DNA from 3 places in the Pseudomonas sp. 10S5 genome. Region 3 is predicted to be linked to each of the others. Evidence: predicted binding sites of a transcription regulator. Region 3 holds the regulator's gene; each other region holds the start of a gene.
What was found. Region 3 encodes sigma-54, which starts transcription at its own class of promoters, with help from an activator protein. Its sites were predicted from a motif close to ANTGGCATNNANNTTGCTNT; they were not measured.
Positions count from the first base shown of each region.

Region 1: a site for sigma-54 is predicted at 2,896-2,915, ahead of QN378_RS04315 (circularly permuted type 2 ATP-grasp protein). Genes of this name have one in related genera too.
Region 2: a site for sigma-54 is predicted at 4,665-4,684, ahead of glnK (P-II family nitrogen regulator). Genes of this name have one in related genera too.

Region 1 is NZ_JASJVL010000003.1:236,585-243,829, reverse strand. It holds gene QN378_RS04325 (transglutaminase family protein) at 1-483, opposite strand, end outside; gene QN378_RS04320 (alpha-E domain-containing protein) at 480-1,439, opposite strand; gene QN378_RS04315 (circularly permuted type 2 ATP-grasp protein) at 1,452-2,861, opposite strand; gene QN378_RS04310 (ribonuclease E inhibitor RraB) at 3,308-3,646, opposite strand; gene QN378_RS04305 (hypothetical protein) at 3,890-4,126, opposite strand; gene QN378_RS04300 (LTA synthase family protein) at 4,251-6,338, opposite strand; gene speE (polyamine aminopropyltransferase) at 6,500-7,245, opposite strand, start outside.
Region 2 is NZ_JASJVL010000015.1:89,141-96,385, forward strand. It holds gene QN378_RS16940 (DUF484 family protein) at 1-44, shown strand, start outside; gene xerC (tyrosine recombinase XerC) at 47-949, shown strand; gene QN378_RS16950 (HAD family hydrolase) at 942-1,634, shown strand; gene QN378_RS16955 (hypothetical protein) at 1,714-2,040, opposite strand; gene QN378_RS16960 (secondary thiamine-phosphate synthase enzyme YjbQ) at 2,134-2,565, opposite strand; gene QN378_RS16965 (ammonium transporter) at 2,744-4,087, opposite strand; gene glnK (P-II family nitrogen regulator) at 4,123-4,461, opposite strand; gene QN378_RS16975 (accessory factor UbiK family protein) at 4,879-5,139, shown strand; gene QN378_RS16980 (YifB family Mg chelatase-like AAA ATPase) at 5,298-6,791, shown strand; gene QN378_RS16985 (TolC family protein) at 6,894-7,245, opposite strand, start outside.
Region 3 is NZ_JASJVL010000024.1:40,319-47,563, forward strand. It holds gene tldD (metalloprotease TldD) at 1-109, shown strand, start outside; gene yjgA (ribosome biogenesis factor YjgA) at 157-678, opposite strand; gene pmbA (metalloprotease PmbA) at 786-2,132, shown strand; gene QN378_RS21130 (HPr family phosphocarrier protein) at 2,307-2,579, opposite strand; gene rapZ (RNase adapter RapZ) at 2,596-3,453, opposite strand; gene ptsN (PTS IIA-like nitrogen regulatory protein PtsN) at 3,456-3,920, opposite strand; gene hpf (ribosome hibernation-promoting factor, HPF/YfiA family) at 3,934-4,242, opposite strand; gene QN378_RS21150 (RNA polymerase factor sigma-54) at 4,322-5,812, opposite strand; gene lptB (LPS export ABC transporter ATP-binding protein) at 5,999-6,724, opposite strand; gene lptA (lipopolysaccharide transport periplasmic protein LptA) at 6,724-7,245, opposite strand, start outside.

The DNA.
Region 1 (7,245 bases), on a different contig from region 3:
ACACACACCTGCTTTGCCGGCGAATGCCTCCGCGGCACTGGTATCGACTTCAGTCGAACCGGGCGTGTATGTCATGTAGTGGTTCAAGCCATGCATCAAATCGATCAGCGCTGTGCGGTCTTTACGCTGTTGGCATTGCATGGCGGCAAAGACACGTATGGCTTCATCGGGTTCGGTCAGGCGGGTAAAACGCAAGAACGGCAGCGCCGATTGACTTTCGTGTTCGGATTCAGTTTTCTCGTCGATTTCAACCTGACCACGGGCGCCGATAATAATTGCCTCGTGTGGCTCATCAAGCGTCAGCACATGGAGGATGTTGCCGAAAGGATCTACCTGCGCGCGCACCGGGCGTGGCAGTGTCAGTTGCCAGCTGAGTACATGCTGGCGTTCGCTGTCGTGTGGCGTTAGCCGCAGGTATTGGATACTGGCACGGACCTGGTCTTCATAGTGATACGTAGTTTCGTGGCTAATTGAGAGCCTCATGCAGCCTCCAGGTACGAAGTGTGGATAGCGTTACCCAATTGGGCTACCAGCGGAATAAATTCGTTCAACCATTTATGCAAACCCTCACCGAGAATCTCATCAATGCCGGTGTAACGCAGACGCGCCTCCAACTGAGCTGCCAAGCGTTGGGCCGGACGACCGTTGGTCCCAGACAAGCTGGCCAGCGTCTCGTCAATCTCCTCCATGCAAGCGCGTAGCGAACGAGGGATATCCGCACGCAACAGCAATAGTTCGGCCACTTGGCGCGCACCCGGCGCATCCCGATACAGTTCGGTATAGGCTTCAAACGACGACAGCGCCCGCAACAACGCGCTCCATTGGTAGTAACCATGGGCCGTGGTGTCTGCCACTTCTTCAGTATCGTGCCCGCGTAATTCAAGCATCTCGTAGCGGGCGTCCAACAGGCGCAAGGTATTGTCGGCGCGCTCGATGAACGTCCCTAGCCGAATAAAGCGGAATGCGTCATGGCGCATGATGGTGCCATACGTCGCACCCCGAAACAGATGGGAGCGCTCCTTGACCCATTCGCAAAACCGGCTAATGCCGTAACGGCTCAAGCCCTGATCAGCGATACCGCGAATCTCCAGCCAAGTAGCATTAATGTTTTCCCACATGTCCGCCGTGATTCGGCCACGTACCGCATGGGCACTGGCCCGCGCCGCGCCCAAGCAGCTATAGATGCTGGCCGGGTTGGTTGCATCAAGGGCAAAGAAGTGCAACAAACGTTCAGCGTGCAACTCACCGTGGCGCTCCACGTAATCGTCAAGCGTTCCGGTAATTAGCAGCGGCATGGCAATTTCATGCAAACCATCGTCTTGCCCGTCCTGCGGCATTAGCGACAGCGAATAACTGACGTCGAGCATCCGGGCAAGATTTTCCGCTCGCTCCAGGTATCGCGACATCCAATATAAATCCGAGGCAGTTCTACTTAGCATTGGCAGGCTTCCTTAATCCTCAACCACCCAAGTGTCCTTGGTTCCACCGCCCTGAGACGAGTTTACGACGAGTGAGCCTTCACGCAGCGCCACTCGAGTAAGGCCACCAGGAACGACCCGGGTTTCACGGCCGGAAAGAACAAACGGGCGTAAGTCGATGTGGCGCGGGGCGATGCCGTTTTCGACAAATGTCGGGCAAGTCGACAAGCATAAAGTGGGCTGTGCGATATACGCGTGCGGCTTGGCCTTGAGCCGCGCCCGAAACGACTCGATCTCTGCCGCCGTAGCCGCCGGACCAACCAACATCCCGTAACCGCCTGACCCCTGGGTTTCCTTGACCACAAGTTCTGGCAGATGAGCCAGAACGTGAGACAACTCTTCGGGTTTGCGGCATTGCCAAGTGGGAACGTTTTGCAGGAGAGGTTCTTCGTCTAAGTAGAAACGAATCATGTCCGTGACATAGGGGTAAATTGACTTATCGTCCGCAACCCCTGTGCCGATAGCGTTAGCTAGCACCACGTTACCCGAGCGATAGGCCGACAAAAGGCCTGGCACGCCAAGCATCGAATCTGGGTTAAACGCCAACGGGTCGAGAAAGGCATCGTCCAGGCGACGGTAAATTACATCGACCGCTTTAGGGCCATCGGTGGTGCGCATGAACACGCGATCATCGCGCACGAACAGGTCAGCACCCTCCACCAACTCAACCCCCATCTCCCGCGCCAAAAAGGCGTGTTCGAAAAAGGCGCTGTTAAAGCGGCCAGGCGTCAAAACCACCACGCTCGGATTATCAATAGGGCTGGAGCTTTTCAGGGTGTCGAGCAGCATGTTCGGGTAGTGATCGATGGGCGCGATACGTTGCGCTGCAAACAACTCTGGAAACAGGCGCATCATCATCTTGCGATCTTCGAGCATGTAGCTCACACCGCTTGGCGTACGCAAATTGTCTTCGAGCACGTAATAGGTGCCATCGCCATCACGCACCAGATCGACGCCTGACACGTGCGAGTAAATATCACGGTGCAGATTCAGGCCTTGCATCGCTAATTGGTATTGCTCGTTGGCCAGCACCTGTTCTGCGGGAATAATCCCGGCCTTGATAATTCGCTGATCGTGGTAGAGATCGGCGAGAAACATATTCAACGCCTTGACCCGCTGAATACAGCCGCGCTCGACGAAGCGCCATTCGCTGGCTGGGATGCTGCGTGGAATGGTATCGAAAGGAATCAGCCGCTCAGTGCCTTGATCATCGCCATACAGAGTGAATGTGATACCCGCACGATGAAACAGAAGATCGGCCTCACGCCTGCGCTGCGCTAATAACTCGGGCGGGGTTTCACCTAACCAGCGGGCGAACTCCCGATAATGCGGGCGCACTAGGCCGCCAGCGTCATACATTTCATCATAAAAAGTGCGAGTCATGCCGTACTCCTTGTCACCACGGACACCAAAGGTCTTCGCAAAGCCCGTGCCATCGACATAAACGCTGACTTATCAAGCAGTTGGTTAAACCCTTCATGCAGTCCGCACCATTCCAGCGCACTAACCGCCCCAAAAAAACTAGTACGCTTCATTCGGACGCGTCTCATCGCCAATGGCTATCACCCGCATAGTCAGAGTTGATTTCACAGTAAGGGTCTGTTTGCAGATAATCGCCCGCATTCAAGCGAACATCAGGTGTGGTGTGTCCGCCCAGGCTTGATTTTTTACTAGCTATTAACCGAACTTCCCTTTGGGCCACTCAATGAGTGGCTTTTTTTTCCACAACTTTTAATTCCGTTGCAGAAAACGGCGTCGGATGAGCGGCTTGGATTGAAAAAACCGACTGACGAGGCGTCAGTCGGAAGAGGGGGATACTAAACACGTAGTTAGTGGAGACCTTTAATCACTTGAGTGACTCCCCAGCCCTCGACCTCACCATCCAGAGGCGTGATCATCGTCTGAAAGTCCTGTTCAAAATCACCGATGCCGCCATAGGTGGCGTACATCAATTTACTCAACTGAAGATGCCAAACCCCGTCATCACGCGCGCTGACCTGCGCGTTGAGCGATTCTCCGCGAAACTGCCCTGCAGCCTGCCGTGCCCGTTCCTCATCCGGAAAGACGGCGTAAAACTCGATGGGATGGATACTGGCGAAATCGAAACCGCCCTCTTTCATGCGGCGCAGTACATTACTGCTGATGTCCTCTTGATAGGCTGTGCTCATGAAACGTCCTCCTATGCAACGATAGATAGAGTTTCAACTTTCCCGGCACGACCGCTGATCAGTGGCCGCTCAGCGACAGGTACTCTGCCACCGGGGGATCAAGCATGTAGCTGACAAGGCCAAGTAGCGAAAAACCTGGCGTCGACATTTAGAGGCCGGAGCAACGCTGCACCGGCCTCATTTGCAGAGTAATCCTATCGACGGCCTGTGCCAATGGCAAAACAGGCGTTAGCGAATGAGCGCTCAGTAAGCCTCAGTAACAGTGAGTATCTGCACACTGTGCATGGCTTTTAAAGACTTTACAGTAGGCTCCGGCGCTCGACCGTCAAGGTCATTCAAGTCAAGCTTATCGGCAACAGGAAACAAAACCTCACGCAGGTAATCAGCTGCGTCTTCATTACTCGGGCGTTGCTCGCGCTCAAGCTCAAGGCTCTGCTGTACACCGTCCTTATCGACATACGTAATGGTCCACTGTTTCATCAATGTCTCCTTGGCCAAGCCGAAAGCGGCTCACTCAATCTGGACCTTGAGGATTCTCCATTCGTTCCACCGTGACGCAGGCAAAAAAAGAGGCCAATCAAGGCCTCTTCTCATTATTGACCTGTCAGCGCATTTTTCCCGCGCTCACACCTGCCGTGTTGTCCATCAAACTTTTCGTCGCCGTTTGTATGAACGCTTCCAGCTTTTCCTTGAGCTGCGCCTGATCAGGTTGAGCAGTCATCACTTCAGCGTGGGGTTTGGCGCCCAACTGGTACTGATATAGCAGCGGTGGCATGCCTTTGGGCTCGACCAGAATGCGATCACCAGTGACATAGCCCACGGTTAATTCGCCGCCAGAAGGCTTGATCACACCGAAACCCTTGTCGCCTTCCGGAAGGTTCAACAGGTCGCGCCCCCAGCACTGGTTACGCGATTCCCCGCCCAACCGGCCCATGATGGTTGGCACGATGTCGATCTGAGTGCCCACCGTACTGCTGCGCTTGCCGAACTTCTCCTGTATACCCGGGCCGATCAGCAACAGCGGCACGTTAAAACGACCCAGATCCAACTCAGTGATCTGTTTGTCGTTGCCGAAGCCGTGGTCGCCCACGATTACGAACAAGGTGTCCTTGAAGTAGGACTCTTTCTTGGCTTTCTCAAAAAACTGCCCCAGTGCCCAGTCGGCATAACGCATGGCAGTCAGGTGTTCGTCCAGCGTACCGTGGCCGGTCACGCGCTCGACAGGCAAGTTTGCAGGTAGCGCATAAGGCGTGTGGTTCGACAAGGTTTGCAACAGCGCATAAAACGGCTTTTTGCCTTCTCGGGCCTTCAGCTCTTGAGCGCCACGGTCGAACATGTCCTGGTCCGACACGCCCCATGTTGGGTCGGAGAACACTGGATTAACAAAATCATTACGACCAATAAACGTGGTCATTCCCTGATTACTGAAGAAGCCCGACTGGTTATCCCAAGCAAAGTCGCCGTTGTAGACATAAACGTCGTCGTAACCACGGGCACTGAGCAACTGCGGCAAGCCGGACAGTTTGTTACTGCCTTCCGGGGTCTGCATCAGGTATTCAAAACCTGGCAAGTTAGGAAAGCAGGCCATGGTCGCGAACATACCCTGGTGGGTATGAGTGCCGTTGGAGAAGAAGCGATCGAACAACAATCCTTCTTGCGACAACTTGTCGAAGTTTGGCGTGATATTGGCATCGCTGCCCAAAGCGCCCACCGAGTGACCGGCGAAGCTTTCCATCAGGATCACCACCACGTTGCGAATCGGCAGCGTGTTTTCAATGGGCGGAACCGTGTCTCTGCGCACAGCGGCCTGATCTGCGTCGACCAACGTGTCATGGGCAGTCAGCAACATGTCGCGGGTGACCTTCTGCGCTTGGGCATCAGGCATCGTCGACTTCCAGATGTTGGCGTGCTGGTCCGAACTCAAGGCTTTAGCGGCTTCAATCAGCGACAAGGTGCCATTGAGGCCCAACTGGTTGGCGAAGTTCGAATTTGTGGTGTAGGCATCACCCCATCGCAGCGGCGGGCCTTGGCGCAAGGTGCCACGGGAAGCAATTACCGCGACCGCTAGGCACAATACAAACACGCCGATGCGCGTATACCAGGGAGCTACCGAACGGTTGTTTCCGGAGCTGACGCTCATCGTGCGTTGCGGTCGCGTCAGACGGTCGATACCTTTGAATACAAGGCTCAGCAGCCAGGTCACGGCAGCCCAGACCAGCAGATACCGTGCTACCGGGAAACCGTACCACAGCATGCTCAGCACGGTTTTGGGGTCTTCCTTGACGTACTGGAACACCAAACCATTGAGGCGCTGGTGAAACTCACGGTAGAAGTCCAGTTCCATCAAGCCCAGGAACAGCGTGATACTGGCGCCCAAGGTCAACCAAAAACGGAACAGTCCACGCCATTTCATCACCCTGGCGCTGAGCAATGCCAACAGTAACGGGATCAACAAATAAACCGTCAAGCGCAAATCGAAACGCAGGCCATTGCCCATGGCCTCCATGAACGTCGAAGCCGGCGTCGTGCCTATCATTTGACGGTTATAGACCAGCAGCGCAATGCGCAGCAGACTGTACATCACCATCAACACGATCCCGCTCAGCAGGGTATAAGCCAAGTGAGATTTGACAGTAGGTTGTAGCGGGCGTGATGAGGTGGGCTGATGACTCCGGGAGTCCGTTTTGGCCATGGTGTTCTTAGATCCGTTGGATTCGAGGAGTAAATTGAAAGCGTGCGCCCGAGCCTTTTGGGCGAATAGGCGGCACGATACTCTTCGAAATATTGTGAAATTTCTACAGAGCGCCATGGCTGAAATGTAAGCAATCCTTTCAGCCTGACGTTCTAGCCCGTTTAGTCGTTACTTGGCTTATTTACAGCCTGCAGAACATATTGCGGCAAGGCAAATGCACCAATATGAATCTCGGGATTGTAATAACGCGTAACAATACCGCTGCCAGCAAACCGTTGACGCAGGGTCTCCAGCGTTAGCTTACGGTAGGCGGTATTAGTCGCGCCCCAAGCAAAGGTCATGGCGCCGCCGATATAGGTCGGAATGGCTGCTTGGTAGAAATGCCAGTCCGGAAACAGGCTACGCAAGCGACCCGCAGTGGTCTGCACTTCAGTCAACTGCATAAAAGGCGTGCCGTTTTGGGTGACCAAAATGCCGCCTTCTTCCAGACAGCGGCGGCAAGCTTGATAAAAATTTTCAGAGAACAACACTTCCCCCGGACCGACCGGGTCAGTGGAGTCGGAGATGATGATGTCGAACTTATCCTGGGTGGTTGAGACGAAATGCATACCGTCGTCGATGATTAGATTCAATCGCGGATCTTCGAAAGAACCCTTGGAGTGATTGGGCAAAAACTCTTTGCACATCTCGACCACGGTACCATCGATTTCGACCATGGTGATGTGTTCGACGCTGCGATGCTTGGCCACTTCACGCAGCATTCCGCCGTCGCCGCCGCCGATGATCAGCACGCGCTTGGCCGAGCCGTGGGCCAGGATCGGGACATGGGTGAGCATCTCGTGATAGATAAACTCATCGGCTTCGGTGGTCTGAATCACACCGTCGAGCGCCATAACCCGGCCCATGC
Region 2 (7,245 bases), on a different contig from region 3:
GAGTATTGCCACGCTTCGCTCAACCTCCTCGCCCGGTTTACTAACTGTGGAAAGACAACTGAACGCTTATTGCATGCACCTGCGCAGCGAGCGTCAGGTGTCACCGCATACGCTGGAGGCCTACCGTCGAGACTTGAATAAAGTGCTGGCCTTCTGCGAGAAACAAGACGTGAACAACTGGTCAGCGCTGGACACTCAGCACCTGCGCAGCTTGATTGCTCGCTTGCACCAGCAGGGTCAATCATCGCGCAGCTTGGCGCGCTTGCTATCGGCGGTTCGCGGTTTGTATCACTATTTAAATCGCGAAGGGCTGTGTAATCACGACCCCGCCAATGGCTTGTCGCCGCCCAAAGGTGAGCGCCGCTTGCCGAAGACCCTTGACGCCGACCGCGCGCTGCAATTACTCGACGGCGCGGTCGAGGACGATTTTCTGGCCCATCGTGATCAAGCCATCCTGGAGCTGTTCTATTCTTCGGGTCTTCGCCTATCCGAGCTGACCGGGCTCAATCTGGAGCAATTGGACTTGAGTGACGGCCTGATTCAAGTTCTTGGAAAAGGGAGCAAAACCCGGGTGCTTCCGGTGGGTAAAAAAGCTCGCGAAGCCTTGGAAATCTGGCTGCCATTACGCGCTTTGGCTAATCCGCAGGATGACGCGGTGTTTATCAGCCAACAGGGGCGACGCTTGGGTCCGCGAGCTATTCAAGTGCGCGTGAAAGCTGCAGGCATACGCGAATTGGGGCAGAACCTGCACCCGCACATGCTTCGCCATTCGTTCGCCAGCCACCTACTCGAATCTTCGCAGGATCTACGTGCGGTTCAAGAGTTGCTCGGACACGCCGACATCACTACTACCCAGATCTACACACATTTGGACTTCCAGCACCTGGCAACGGTCTACGACAGTGCCCATCCCCGGGCCAAACGCTTAAAGGGCTCTGACCATGATTAAGCTGGTTACTTTCGATCTTGATGACACCTTGTGGGACACCGCCCCGGTGATCGTTAGCGCCGAAGCTGTGCTGCGAGACTGGTTGGCCGAACACGCACCAAACCTGGGAGCGGTTCCGGTTGAGCATCTGTGGGCAATCCGCACACGGTTAGTCGAGGTTGACCCGTCATTCAAGCACCGGATCAGTGCACTGCGCCGCCAAGTGTTGTTTCATGCATTGGAAGATGCCGGGTATCCCCATGATCAAGCACAGGGTCTCGCCGATAAAAGCTTTGAAGTTTTTCTGCACGCGCGGCATCAGATCGAGATCTTTCCTGAGGTTCAGCCAACCTTGGAAATCCTTGCTAAAACCTACACGCTAGGGGTTTTGACTAATGGCAACGCCGACGTCAGGCGTTTGGGGCTTGCGGATTATTTCGCCTTCGCACTGAGCGCAGAAGAAATTGGCATCGGTAAACCCGACCCTGCTCCATTTCTGGAAGCGTTAAAGCGCGGACGTGTCGATGCCAACGCTGCCGTACATATCGGCGATCATCCGGGGGACGATATTGCCGGTGCACAGCAAGCAGGCTTTCGTGCAATCTGGTTCAACCCAACGGGTAAACCGTGGGAAGCCGATGACCATCCTGATGCGGAAATCAAAAGCCTGACCGAATTGCCAGAGCTTTTGAAACGCTGGCATTAGATTAACTTGGCAGAATCGCCGTCAAGAAAAAGCCCGCAACGACAGCGGGCTTTTTCTCAACGGCAACTGCAACCAATGCCTAAATAGGCCGGCTACCGTACTTGTTATCAGGCTTCTTCGGCGGATCGGCGACCACATTGGCCTCCACTTCCTGCACGGTGCCGCCTTTGGCCAGGAACTCTTCCATTGCGCGAGCCAAGGCATCACGCTCTTTGTTCTTGGCTTCTACGCTGGGCAGCTCATCAACTGCAGCAGCAGCCTTGGCTTTGCCCTTAGGTAGAGCCGGAGCACCGTCTGGGCTATCGTCAACCTCAGGGCCGTCCTCTTCACCACCAGCAACGGCCAGTTCCTCACCGCCTTCTTCGTCTTCCAGATCGTCTACCAAATCGTTGTCGTCGTCGCTCATGTTCTACCTCATGACTTGCGAAAGCAGATTAGTTATAGCCCAGCTACACCAACTTTCGAGGGTCGCCAGAAAAAATTCAACATCCGCTGACAATCAGCGGTCATCCCCATCACCTTGCAGGGTGACAAGAACTCTGCGAGCACCACCTACATCACGATGCTCACCCAAATAAACACCTTGCCAGGTGCCCAACGCCAAACGCCCTGCCGTAATTGGCAAACTCAATTGGCAGCCAAGCAAGCTGGCCTTGAAGTGCGCAGGCAGATCATCGGGTCCTTCGTCGTGATGTTCGTATCCGTCCATTCCCTGAGGCACCAGACGGCTGAAAAAACGTTCGAAGTCACGACGCACGGCCGGATCGGCATTCTCGTTAACGGTCAACGAGGCCGAGGTATGCTGCAGCCACAAATGCAATAGCCCGACTCGACAACTGCGCAGTTCAGGCAAACCTGCCAGTATCTCGTCGGTCACGAGATGAAAGCCGCGAGGCCTTGCTCGCAACGTAATCAGCGTCTGTTGCCACATACAATTCTCCACGCTTCGGCGCGCATTCTAACGCGCTGGCAAAAAAAACAAAGCGCGTTATAAGCCACGTTAGCTGTAAGCCATAGTCCAGAAGCGAGCTACGCTCGCGACCGTACCTACATCGACAAAACTCAGACAAAAAAATGCCCGGTTACCCGGGCATTATTTTTGTGCTCGCTTACAAGTTGTAGCCACGCTCGTTGTGAAGTGCAAGGTCAAGGCCGACAGCCTCTTCTTCTTCGGTGACACGCAGGCCCATGACCGCGTCAACCACCTTGAGAATGATAAATGTCGCAATCGCCGTGTAGATAATCGTGAACCCTACGCCTTTGCATTGAATCCAGACTTGTGCCGCGATGTCAGTCACAGTGCCGAAGCCGCCCATGGCAGGTGCTGCGAACACACCGGTCAAAATCGCGCCGAGGATACCGCCGATACCATGTACACCGAAGGCGTCCAGGGAGTCATCGTAGCCCAGTTTGCGTTTCAAGCTAGTAGCGCAGAAGAAGCAGACCACGCCCGCTGCCAAACCGATAACCAACGAGCCCATCGGGCCGACAGTACCGGCTGCAGGAGTAATGGCAACCAGACCGGCAACCACACCCGAAGCGATGCCCAAGGCACTTGGCTTACCGTGAGTCATCCACTCGGCGAACATCCAGCCCAGCGCAGCAGCAGCGGTAGCAATTTGGGTAACGAGCATTGCCATACCGGCAGTACCGTTGGCCGCAGCAGCGGAGCCGGCGTTGAAACCGAACCAGCCAACCCACAACATGGCGGCACCCATCAATGTGTAACCGAGGTTATGCGGGGCCATCGGTGTAGCTGGGTAGCCTTTACGCTTGCCCAGTACCAGACAGGCAACCAGACCAGCAACACCGGCGTTGATGTGAACCACGGTGCCACCAGCGAAGTCGAGAACACCCCAATCGCCCAACAGTGCGCCCGGACCGCTCCAGACCATGTGCGCAATCGGCGCATACACGAAGGTGAACCAAAGGGTCATGAAGACCAGCATTGAAGAGAACTTCATGCGATCAGCAAATGCACCGACGATCAACGCCGGGGTGATGATGGCGAAAGTCATCTGGTAGGTAACAAACACCGCCTCAGGGAACAGCGCGGTTGGGCCAGTGATGCTTGCTGGCGTGATACCTGCGAGGAACGCTTTGCCGAAGCTGCCTATAAATGAGTAGTAATTAACGACGTTTACTTCCATGCCCGTTGTGTCGAACGCGATGCTGTAGCCATAAATGACCCACAGGATGCTGATCAGACCGGTAATGGCGAAGCACTGCATCATTATTGCGAGAATGTTTTTGGACCGAACCATGCCACCGTAGAACAGCGCCAGACCGGGGATGGTCATAAACAACACCAACGCTGTCGAGGTCAACATCCACGACGTATCGCCGGAATTGAGCACTGGAGCGACAACGGGCACCGGGTCAGCCGCCAGGGTCAGACCAGGTATTAAAAGGGACAACAGGGCTCCTAGCCCTGCGAATTGACGCAGAGTCATATTGTTTTACTCCTGGGGCGATGGGGGTTGGCGGCTTAGATTGCGTCGGTATCGGTTTCGCCGGTACGGATGCGAATAGCCTGTTCCAGATTAACCACGAAGATCTTCCCGTCACCAATCTTGCCGGTGTTGGCTGCTTTGGTTATCGCCTCGATAACCCGGTCCAGATCCTTATCATCTATAGCGACATCGATTTTTACTTTAGGCAGGAAGTCGACTACGTATTCCGCACCGCGATACAACTCGGTGTGACCCTTCTGCCGACCGAAGCCTTTCACTTCAGTGACGGTGATGCCCTGCACGCCGATTTCGGACAGCGACTCGCGCACATCGTCCAACTTGAACGGCTTAATGATTGCAGTGACTAGTTTCATGAAACTTTCTCCCGAATTGGTGGACTTGCCCCAGGAAAACAAACCCGACTCAAGTCTAAGCGCAGTGCTTGGCTTTGTAACCCGTCGGTCGTCTCATACGAGCCCGACTCCCAAAAAAACTGCTTCCGACGAAACTCTTCCCTGCTTCGCCTTCCGCACTCCATCGTCACAGTGACGGCATCAGTGCATGGGTTATAAGCCACTAAGCAGAAAGCTTGCCATCTTGTGTAAAACCGCTGATATCAATGTTTTTAAGGATAATCCCCGCGCCTCCAGATAAGCACTTCATCTAACACGCACACAAACAGTGCGTTCGTGCCCGTCGGTACGCACAATAACCGTGCAGTGCAACAGGGCTGGATTGACTATAGACGCTGCGTGATACACTGCCGCGCATCTGTTTATGGAAACTTGACCATGCTCGCACCCAAAGCCTTCCTCGATGCCTTGAGCGGCCACGCCTCACGTTTGTTCAATGGCGAAACACCGGTTCCACGTACAGAATTCGAAAGTCAGTTCAAAACCCTAATACAAAGCGGGTTTAGCAAACTGGACCTGGTCAGCCGTGAAGAATTTGATAGCCAGATGGCCGTACTTGCCCGAACCCGCGCTCGTCTAGAAGCGCTGGAATCGAAAGTGGCCGAGATGGAAGCACGATTGGCTCCGTCGGCTGAGTGACACGCCCTGAAGAACTTCGAGCCTGCGCTGGCGCAGCGTAAACAAAGGACATGTAAAAGCTGCCGAAGTCCATAAGTTCACACCCTGTAGTGATTCCCCTCCCCAGCTTCTTCGCTAAATCCCGCAGGATGCGGTTATTCGGACATCAAGGAATGATCATGTCTCTAGCCATCGTCCTCAGTCGTGCCCAAGTAGGCGTGGAAGCACCTGCCGTTACCGTCGAATGTCACTTAGCCAACGGTTTGCCGGCGTTAACGCTAGTCGGGCTGCCCGAAGGTGCAGTCAGAGAAAGTAAGGACCGAGTACGCAGTGCCATCTTAAATTCAGGTTTTCAATTTCCAGCACGTCGGATCACGCTGAATCTCGCACCCGCTGATTTGCCCAAAGACGGCGGACGCTTTGATCTTGCTATTGCATTAGGGTTGTTGGCTGCCAGTGCGCAATTACCCGCGCTCGCCTTGCAGGGCGTGGAATGTTTGGGTGAGTTGGCTTTGTCAGGGTGCATTCGACCGATTCAAGGCGTGTTGCCTGCAGCGTTGGCAGCACGGGCGGCAGGCCATACGTTAATCGTGCCTACCGCGAACGCTGAAGAGGCGTGTCTGGCTTCCGGCTTAAGAGTCCTCGCCGTCAACGACCTACGTCAGTTGGTGGCGCATTTCAACGGCCAGGCACCGATCATCCCCTATGTATCCAGCGGCCTATTGCACCAGAGCAAACCTTATCCGGACTTAGATGAGGTACAGGGCCAAACTGCCGCCAAACGTGCGCTCCTGGTCGCAGCGGCCGGGGCGCACAATCTTCTTTTCAGCGGGCCGCCTGGCACCGGTAAGACACTTCTCGCCAGCCGCTTGCCCGGCTTGCTGCCGCCGCTGGATGAACATGAAGCGTTGGAAGTGGCGGCGATTCAGTCGGTTGCCAGTCAGACGCCTCTAACCAGTTGGCCGCTTCGACCTTTTCGACAACCGCATCACTCAGCCTCCGGCGCCGCGCTGGTGGGCGGCGGCAGTCGGCCTCAGCCGGGGGAAATAACCCTTGCCCACCATGGAGTGTTGTTTCTCGATGAGTTGCCCGAGTTCGACCGCAAAGTGCTGGAGGTGCTGCGTGAACCGCTGGAGTCCGGCCATATCGTCATTGCTCGGGCCCGAGACAGAGTGCGTTTTCCGGCGCGTTTCCAGTTGGTCGCCGCAATGAACCCTTGCCCCTGTGGCTATCTCGGTGAACCGAGCGGTCGCTGCCGGTGCTCGACGGAGCAAATCCAGCGTTACCGCAACAAATTGTCCGGCCCACTGCTGGATCGGATCGACTTGCACCTGACCGTCGCCCGTGAAGCTACCGCGCTCAACCCAGGCCCGCAAACCGGCGACGACACGGCTACAGCTGCAACGCTTGTCGCACAGGCCCGCCACCGACAACAACAACGTCAAGGTTGCCCCAACGCCTTTCTAGACTTGCCGGGACTGCGCAAACATTGCCCGTTATCAACCGAAGATGAGACGTGGCTGGAAACCGCCTGCGAGCGCCTGACCCTTTCACTCAGGGCTGCGCACCGTCTGCTGAAAGTGGCGCGGACCTTGGCTGATTTGGAGCAAGTCGATGGGATTGCCCGTCACCATCTGGCCGAAGCGTTGCAGTACCGGCCTTCGGGTTATTGAAGCTCCGGCACTGAACCTCTGTAGGAACCAGCTTTCTAGCGAAAAACGCTTAGTAAAAGCTTGACCGGCAACAGAGTATCTACAGATACATCCAACAGCCGACTACGGTGTCGGAGCGTGTCCGACTGGCTGCGCAATCGTACCCATTGCCCACTCAGATTCACGACTGGCCAACGCGTCGGCAATGGACTGAACACTGGTCGAATTGATTTCTGCTGGCAACGGGTCAAGCCCGGCGCTGGCGAAGATCTGCCCGTAAGCGTTACGCAAGTCAGCGTATGCCAAATCGCGACGCAGGTCGGCCTGCAAGGTGACCAGTTCACCCTGGATCAAATCTAGTTCGCCCAAGCCCGCAGCCTTATACCGGTTGCGCATTTGGGTCAGGATCTGCTGGTCGATGGTCGCCAGTTTCTGGCTGGTGTTGAACTGGCGCTGGGATTCCCGGTAGTTGGCG
Region 3 (7,245 bases):
GGATAGCGGTGTAGGCACCTGCGGTAAAGACGGTCAGTCCTTACCGGTGGGCGTGGGTCAGCCAACCTTGAAGATCGACGCGATCACGGTAGGGGGGACAGGCGGTTGAACGCGATCCGGGGTTGGGTGGAGAACCACCCAACCCCGGATCAGGGACTAGCGCAGACCGCGATGGGTCTCGTCGAGCTCACGGATGTACTTGAACAATTTGCGGCTGGCAGCCGGCGGCTTGTTTTGCGCGAGCTCATGTTGAGCCTGACGAATGAAGGAGCGCAGTTGCTGACGATCTGCTTGCGGATAGTCACCGACAAATTTTTCTATCACCTCGTCGGTGCCAACAAGCAAGCGATCACGCCAGCGTTCCAGGCCGTGAAAGCGTTCGTTGTATTGGCGAGTGGAGGCATCCAGCTGATCGAGCAATACCAGGATGGCGTCAAGGTCTTGATCGCGCATCAATTTGCCGATGAACAGGATATGCCGTTTGCGCGCAATGTTTGCCGTGTGCTTGGGCGCTTCAGCCAGAGCCCGGCGCAGGGCGTCGGTCAGGGGCAGCTTAGCCAGCAGGTCAGGCTTGAGTGTGGTCAGGCGCTCGCCCATGTCAACCAGAGCATGTAGCTCGCGTTTGACCTGAGTTTTGCTTTTACCCTCGTCGAGGGAGTCGTCGTAAGAATCAACCATGGGGGCAGTCCGCTAATAATCGCCGCCATGATAACCAGTCGGGGGCCGCTTGTCCGGCCCGCTCGGTATTCGGTCTATACCGAAAGCAGAATTTGATGGAGAAAGTCATGAGTGAATCTCAAAGCGTCGGCCCACAAGCCTTGCCGGCACTGCAAGACCAAGTCGAGCAAATTCTTGCTGAAGCCAAGCGTCAAGGCGCTAGCGCCTGTGAAGTGGCGGTGTCACTGGAGCAAGGTTTGTCGACGTCGGTTCGGCAACGTGAAGTTGAAACTGTCGAATTTAATCGCGACCAAGGGTTTGGTATTACTTTGTACGTAGGGCAACGCAAAGGCTCTGCGAGCACTTCGGCCAGCGGCGCTGATGCCATTCGCGAAACAGTGGCTGCGGCGCTAGCCATCGCCAAGCATACGTCCGAAGACGAAAGCTCGGGCCTTGCCGACGCCGCGTTGATGGCTAAAGATCTGCAGGATTTCGACCTGTTCCACGCTTGGGACATAACCCCGGAACAGGCGATTGAGCGTGCTTTGATCTGTGAAGCCGCAGCCTTCGACGCCGACAGCCGCATCAAGAACGCCGACGGTACAACGCTCAACACTCATCAAGGCTGCCGTGTTTATGGCAACAGTCATGGCTTTATCGGTAGTTCCGCTTCGACCCGTCATAGCCTGAGCTGCGTCATGATTGCCGAAGGTGACGGCCAGATGCAGCGTGATTATTGGTATGACGTGAGTCGCCAGGGTGAATTGTTGGCAGATGCCCAGAGCATTGGCCGACGTGCCGCGCAGCGTGCCGCTAGCCGTTTGGGCGCACGTCCGGTCCCAACGTGCGAAGTGCCTGTATTGTTTTCAGCAGAATTGGCTGGTGGCCTTTTCGGACACTTTTTGGCGGCCATCTCAGGCGGCAACTTGTACCGCAAGTCGTCATTTCTCGAAGGCGCGATGGGCCAACGGCTATTTCCAGAATGGCTAACCCTCGACGAGCGGCCTCATCTAATGCGCGCCATGGGCAGTTCTGCGTTCGATGGGGATGGCCTTGCGACTTACGCAAAGCCGTTCGTGGAGAATGGTGATCTGGTGTCCTACGTGCTGGGAACCTATTCCGGGCGCAAGCTGGGCTTGCCGAGTACCGCAAACTCAGGTGGCGTGCACAACCTGTTTGTTACTCATGGTGTAGAAGATCAGGCTGCATTATTGCGTCGCATGGGGCGCGGCTTGTTGGTCACCGAGTTGATGGGCAGCGGCTTGAACATGGTGACGGGCGATTACTCCCGTGGTGCGGCGGGTTTTTGGGTTGAGAACGGTGAGATTCAGTTCCCTGTCCAAGAGGTCACCATTGCCAGCAACCTGCGAGACATGTTCAAGCAAATCGTTGCTATTGGCAGCGATCTTGAACTGCGCAGTAATATTCGTACGGGTTCGGTATTGATCGAGCGGATGATGGTTGCAGGTAGCTAAACCATCGAATGACGCTGAATATCTGTAGGAGCCGCCCTTTAGCTCCTACAGACAAAAAGGCCGGTGCGGTGCGAACTTATTTGCGAAGGTCCGATTATGATTATCTGAACGTCGCAACCTCGTTTCCCGAACACGCTCAGTCTCACGCAGATCCCGTTGAATTATCGGCTCAGCTCACTCGCCTTCATCAAACCGGTTATTGATCAGCTCAATCAAACCGTCTAAAGCTGCCTGTTCGTCGTCACCTTCAGTGTGCAGATGGATATCAGTGCCTTTGCCCGCAGCTAGCATCATGACGGCCATGATGCTTTTGCCGTCGACCATGCTTTCGGCTGTGCGGCCGACTCTGATCTGACAGGGAAAACGTCCGGCAACCCCGACGAATTTCGCCGCAGCACGTGCATGCAGCCCAAGCTTGTTGATAATGGTAATTTGATGAACGGGCATCGCGATAGAAGTCCTATCAGTTGAGGTCGCGGTGGCGAACCTGAACATTCTTGAGGGATTGCTGCAACACCCGACCCAAACGTTCGGTCAGATAGACGGAACGGTGGTGCCCGCCGGTGCAGCCAATGGCAATTGTGACGTAAGCTCGGCTGCTGGCGGCAAAGCGAGGCAACCATTTGTTCAAATACGTGTAAATATCCTGGAACATCTCTTCGACATCAGGCTGGGCGGCCAAATACTCAGCAACGGGTTGATCCAGGCCTGATTGCTCGCGCAGCTCTGTTTTCCAATAGGGATTTGGCAGGCAGCGCACGTCGAACACCAGATCGGCATCTACGGGCATGCCGCGCTTGAAACCAAACGACTCTATCAAAAATGCGGTACCGGGCTCTGGTTTGTTTAATAAGCGCAGCTTGATCGTATCGCGTAGCTGATAAAGATTGAGCTGCGTGGTATTAATCTTCAGGTCAGCCAAATCTATGATGGGCCCGAGCAGGGAGCTTTCATCGCGTATTGCTTCAGCCAGCGAGCGATTGGCGCTGCTTAGCGGATGGCGGCGACGCGTTTCCGAGAAGCGCTTGAGCAGGGTCTCTTCGTCTGCGTCCAGGTACAGCACATCGCATTGAATATGTCGATTGCGCAGTTCCTCAAGTAGCTGAGGAAAGCGGAATAGATGACTAGGGAGGTTGCGCGCGTCAATTGAAACGGCTACGAGTGGTTCGGCCAGTTCAGTATGAACAAGAGCACGATCAGCCAATTCTGGAAGCAAGCCGGCGGGCAGATTGTCGATGCAATAAAAGCCGTTATCTTCTAGCACATTGAGTGCGGTGCTCTTGCCGGAGCCGGATCGGCCACTGACGATGATCATTCGCATGATTAATGTCCGTTCTGTACGTCCAGGACCACCTGGTAGAGAGCCTCGCTGCTTTTCGCCCCACGCAGTCGGTCACGCACGTCCCTGCGGTCTAGCATGCTGGCAATTTGTCGCAGTAGTTCGAGGTGGGCGTCTGTGGCAGCTTCGGGAACAAGCAAAACAAATAGCAGATCGACTGGAGCGCCATCAATGGCGTCGTAATCAATCGGAGCGTCCAGATGAATCAAGGCGCTGATAGGTTCGCTGCAGCCGTTTAAGCGGCAATGAGGGATAGCGATACCGTTGCCAAAACCTGTCGACCCCAGTTTTTCGCGAGCGGTGAGCTTCTCGAAGATATCGTGCGAATTCAGTCCCGGCAGTTCATGGCCGATCAGATTGGCAACTTGCCTGAGCGCTTTTTCTTTGCTGCCGCCCGGCACGTTCACAATGGAACGGCCGGGGGTCAGGATATTTTCAAGTCGGATCATGAGTTGGGAGTGTTTAGCGAGCTGTCGCACCTTTAAGGATGTTCTGCTGCTTTTCCTTATGCTTGAGCAATTGTCTATCGAGCTTGTCAGTAAGTAGATCGATGGCCGCATACATGTCGTCATGTTCTGCGTTAGCGACTACCTCCCCACCGTGGATGTGCAGCGTGGCTTCGATCTTCTGTTTCAGTTTCTCGACCGCCATTGTTACCTGCACATTTGTAATCTTGTCAAAATGCCCCTCTAGTTTTTTGAGTTTCAGCTCAATGTATTCACGCAGGGGCTTTGTTACTTCTAGCTGATGTCCACTGATGTTGACTTGCATACAGCGTCTCCTTCGTTGCCAGTGCATAAAGAGGCAGGCTAAATACCTGCCACTGGAACGCTATGGCTTCAGGTCCTTATCACATCAATCGCTTGCGCTCGCTCGAAGGCGCGATCCCTAATGATTCACGGTATTTGGCGACCGTGCGACGGGCTACCTGAATGCCTTGTGCTTCCAGTAAACCAGCGATCTTGCTGTCACTCAACGGCTTTTTCTGATTTTCCGCCGCAACTAGTTTTTTGATGATCGCGCGAATGGCCGTAGACGAACACTCGCCGCCCTCCGAGGTGCTTACGTGACTTGAAAAGAAATATTTCAGTTCGTAAATGCCGCGGGGGGTGTGCATGAATTTTTGGGTGGTCACCCGTGAAATTGTCGACTCATGCATGCCGACCGCTTCTGCTATGTCATGCAGGACCAATGGCTTCATTGCTTCGTCGCCGTATTCAAGGAACCCACGCTGATGTTCGACGATCTGTGTTGCAACTTTCATCAGGGTTTCATTACGGCTTTGTAGGCTCTTGATGAACCAGCGGGCTTCTTGCAGCTGATTGCGCATGAACGTGTTGTCGGCGCTGGTATCGGCCCGGCGCACGAAGCCAGCGTACTGAGGGTTGACCCGAAGGCGTGGAACTGACTCTTGATTGAGCTCCACCAACCAGCGTTCGTTATCTTTGCGCACTATCACATCGGGCACGACGTATTCGGCTTCAGCAGATTCGATTTGCGAGCCTGGTCGTGGGTTAAGGCTCTGCACCAGTTCGATCACCTGGCGCAGCTCATCTTCCTTGAGCTTCATACGGCGCATTAATTGGCTGTAATCTCGGCTCCCCAGTAGGTCGATGTAATCGCATACCAAGCGTTGTGCTTCTGCTAGCCAGCGAGTTTTCGGGGCTAACTGGCGCAACTGAAGTGACAAACATTCACTCAGATTGCGAGCCCCGATCCCGGCGGGCTCGAACTGTTGGATGCGGTGCAGCACCGCTTCTATCTCATCCAGTTCGACGTCCATCTCAGGATCGAAAGCGTCGAGAATTTCCTCAAGTGATTCGTCCAGATAACCCTGATTGTTAATACAGTCGATCAGCGTTACTGCGATCAGTCGATCAGTGTCGGACATCGGTGCCAGGTTGAGCTGCCACAACAGATGGCTTTGCAGGCTCTCGCCAACTGAGGTGCGCGTGGTGAAATCCCATTCGTCATCATCGTTGCTCGGCAGGCTGCTGGCGCTGGACTGATAAACGTCGTCCCACGCGGTATCAACGGGCAACTCGTTGGGCGTTCGCTCGCTCCAGTCACCTTCTTCCAGGTTGTCCACCGTGGGGGCAGATTCCTGATAGGTCGGTTCCTGAATGTCGGGGTTAGGTTTTTCTACACTATCGGCCACTGGATCGGCGTTGTCGAAGTCGTCGCCTTCTTCCTGACGTTCCAGCATAGGATTGGACTCCAACGCTTCCTGGATCTCTTGTTGAAGGTCCAGGGTCGACAGTTGGAGTAGACGGATAGCCTGTTGCAGCTGAGGTGTCATCGTCAGCTGCTGGCCCATTCTCAGGACTAGCGATGGTTTCATGGCAGGGGCTTAACACCTTATTCGCCGGCGCTCATGCGCCATCCACTACAGGGCGCCGGAGCGCCAACTTAAGCAAATTATATGCCTGAAACTTAAGTGTTTGCCTAGAGTCCGCTGGAAATTAAAATGCTTGCCAGCGCGAAATTCTAGCGTCTGTCGCCTATGAAGAGCGATATACCGCAGACCTTACAGGCGGAATTCATGGCCGAGGTAAACCTCTTTAACCAATTGGTTGGCCAGAATGGTTTCTGAATCACCTTCAGCGATCAGTTGTCCATCGTTGACGATATAGGCAGTCTCACAAATATCCAAGGTATCGCGAACATTATGGTCGGTGATCAAAACGCCAATTCCCTTGGCCTTCAAGTGGTAGATGATTTGCTTTATATCGCCTACTGAAATCGGGTCGACGCCTGCAAAAGGCTCATCCAGCAAAATAAACTTGGGTGAAGTCGCCAAGGCGCGTGCAATTTCCACACGACGGCGTTCGCCGCCTGACAGGCTCATGCCCAAGTTGTCGCGGATATGGCTGATATGGAATTCTTGCAGCAGGCTTTCAAGCTCTTTGCGACGTGCCGCGCGATCTAGTTCTTTGCGGGTCTCTAGTATCGCCATAATGTTATCAGCAACAGACAGCTTGCGAAAAATGGAGGCTTCCTGCGGTAAGTAGCCGATTCCGGCCCGCGCACGACCGTGCATTGGCTGGTGGCTGACGTCCAGATCGTCAATCAATACACGACCCTGATCAGCCTGTACCAGCCCTACAATCATATAAAAGCAGGTTGTTTTTCCTGCGCCGTTAGGGCCAAGCAGTCCGACGATCTGACCGCTGTCGATAGACAAGCTGACATCGCGTACGACCTGCCGACCCTTGTAGGATTTAGCCAGGTGTTGGGCTTTCAGCGTCGCCATTAAGGGGCCTTCTGCGCGTCGGGTTTGCTTTTTGGCTGAATGACCATATCGATCCGCGGACGCGGAGCGGTCAATTTAGTGCCGTTTGCACGACCGGCGTTAACGATCTGCCTCACCGTGTCGTAGATGATTTTTTCACCTTCAGAGGTGTTGCCGTCGTTAATAACCTTGGCTTTGTCGATCAGCACAATTTTATTATCCAGGGCAAAGTACTGAATAGTTACACCGTACGCCTGAACTATCGGTTTGTTCACGTCAGGTTTCTGTTCGTAGTAAGCAAGGTTGCCTACGGAGGTAAATACGTTGATTTCACCTGTTGGTGTACGGGTGATAGTCACAGTATTGCCGGTGATTTTCATGGTGCCTTGGGTGATGATGACGTTGCCTTTGTAAGTGGCAATGCCTTGCTTGTCATCGAGTTGCGCGTCGTCAGACTGGATATGAATAGGCTGATCGCGGTCCGTCGGCAGAGCCCAAGCGCTCACGCTTCCCAGTACTGTGCCCAGGCCGAGCAAAAAAGG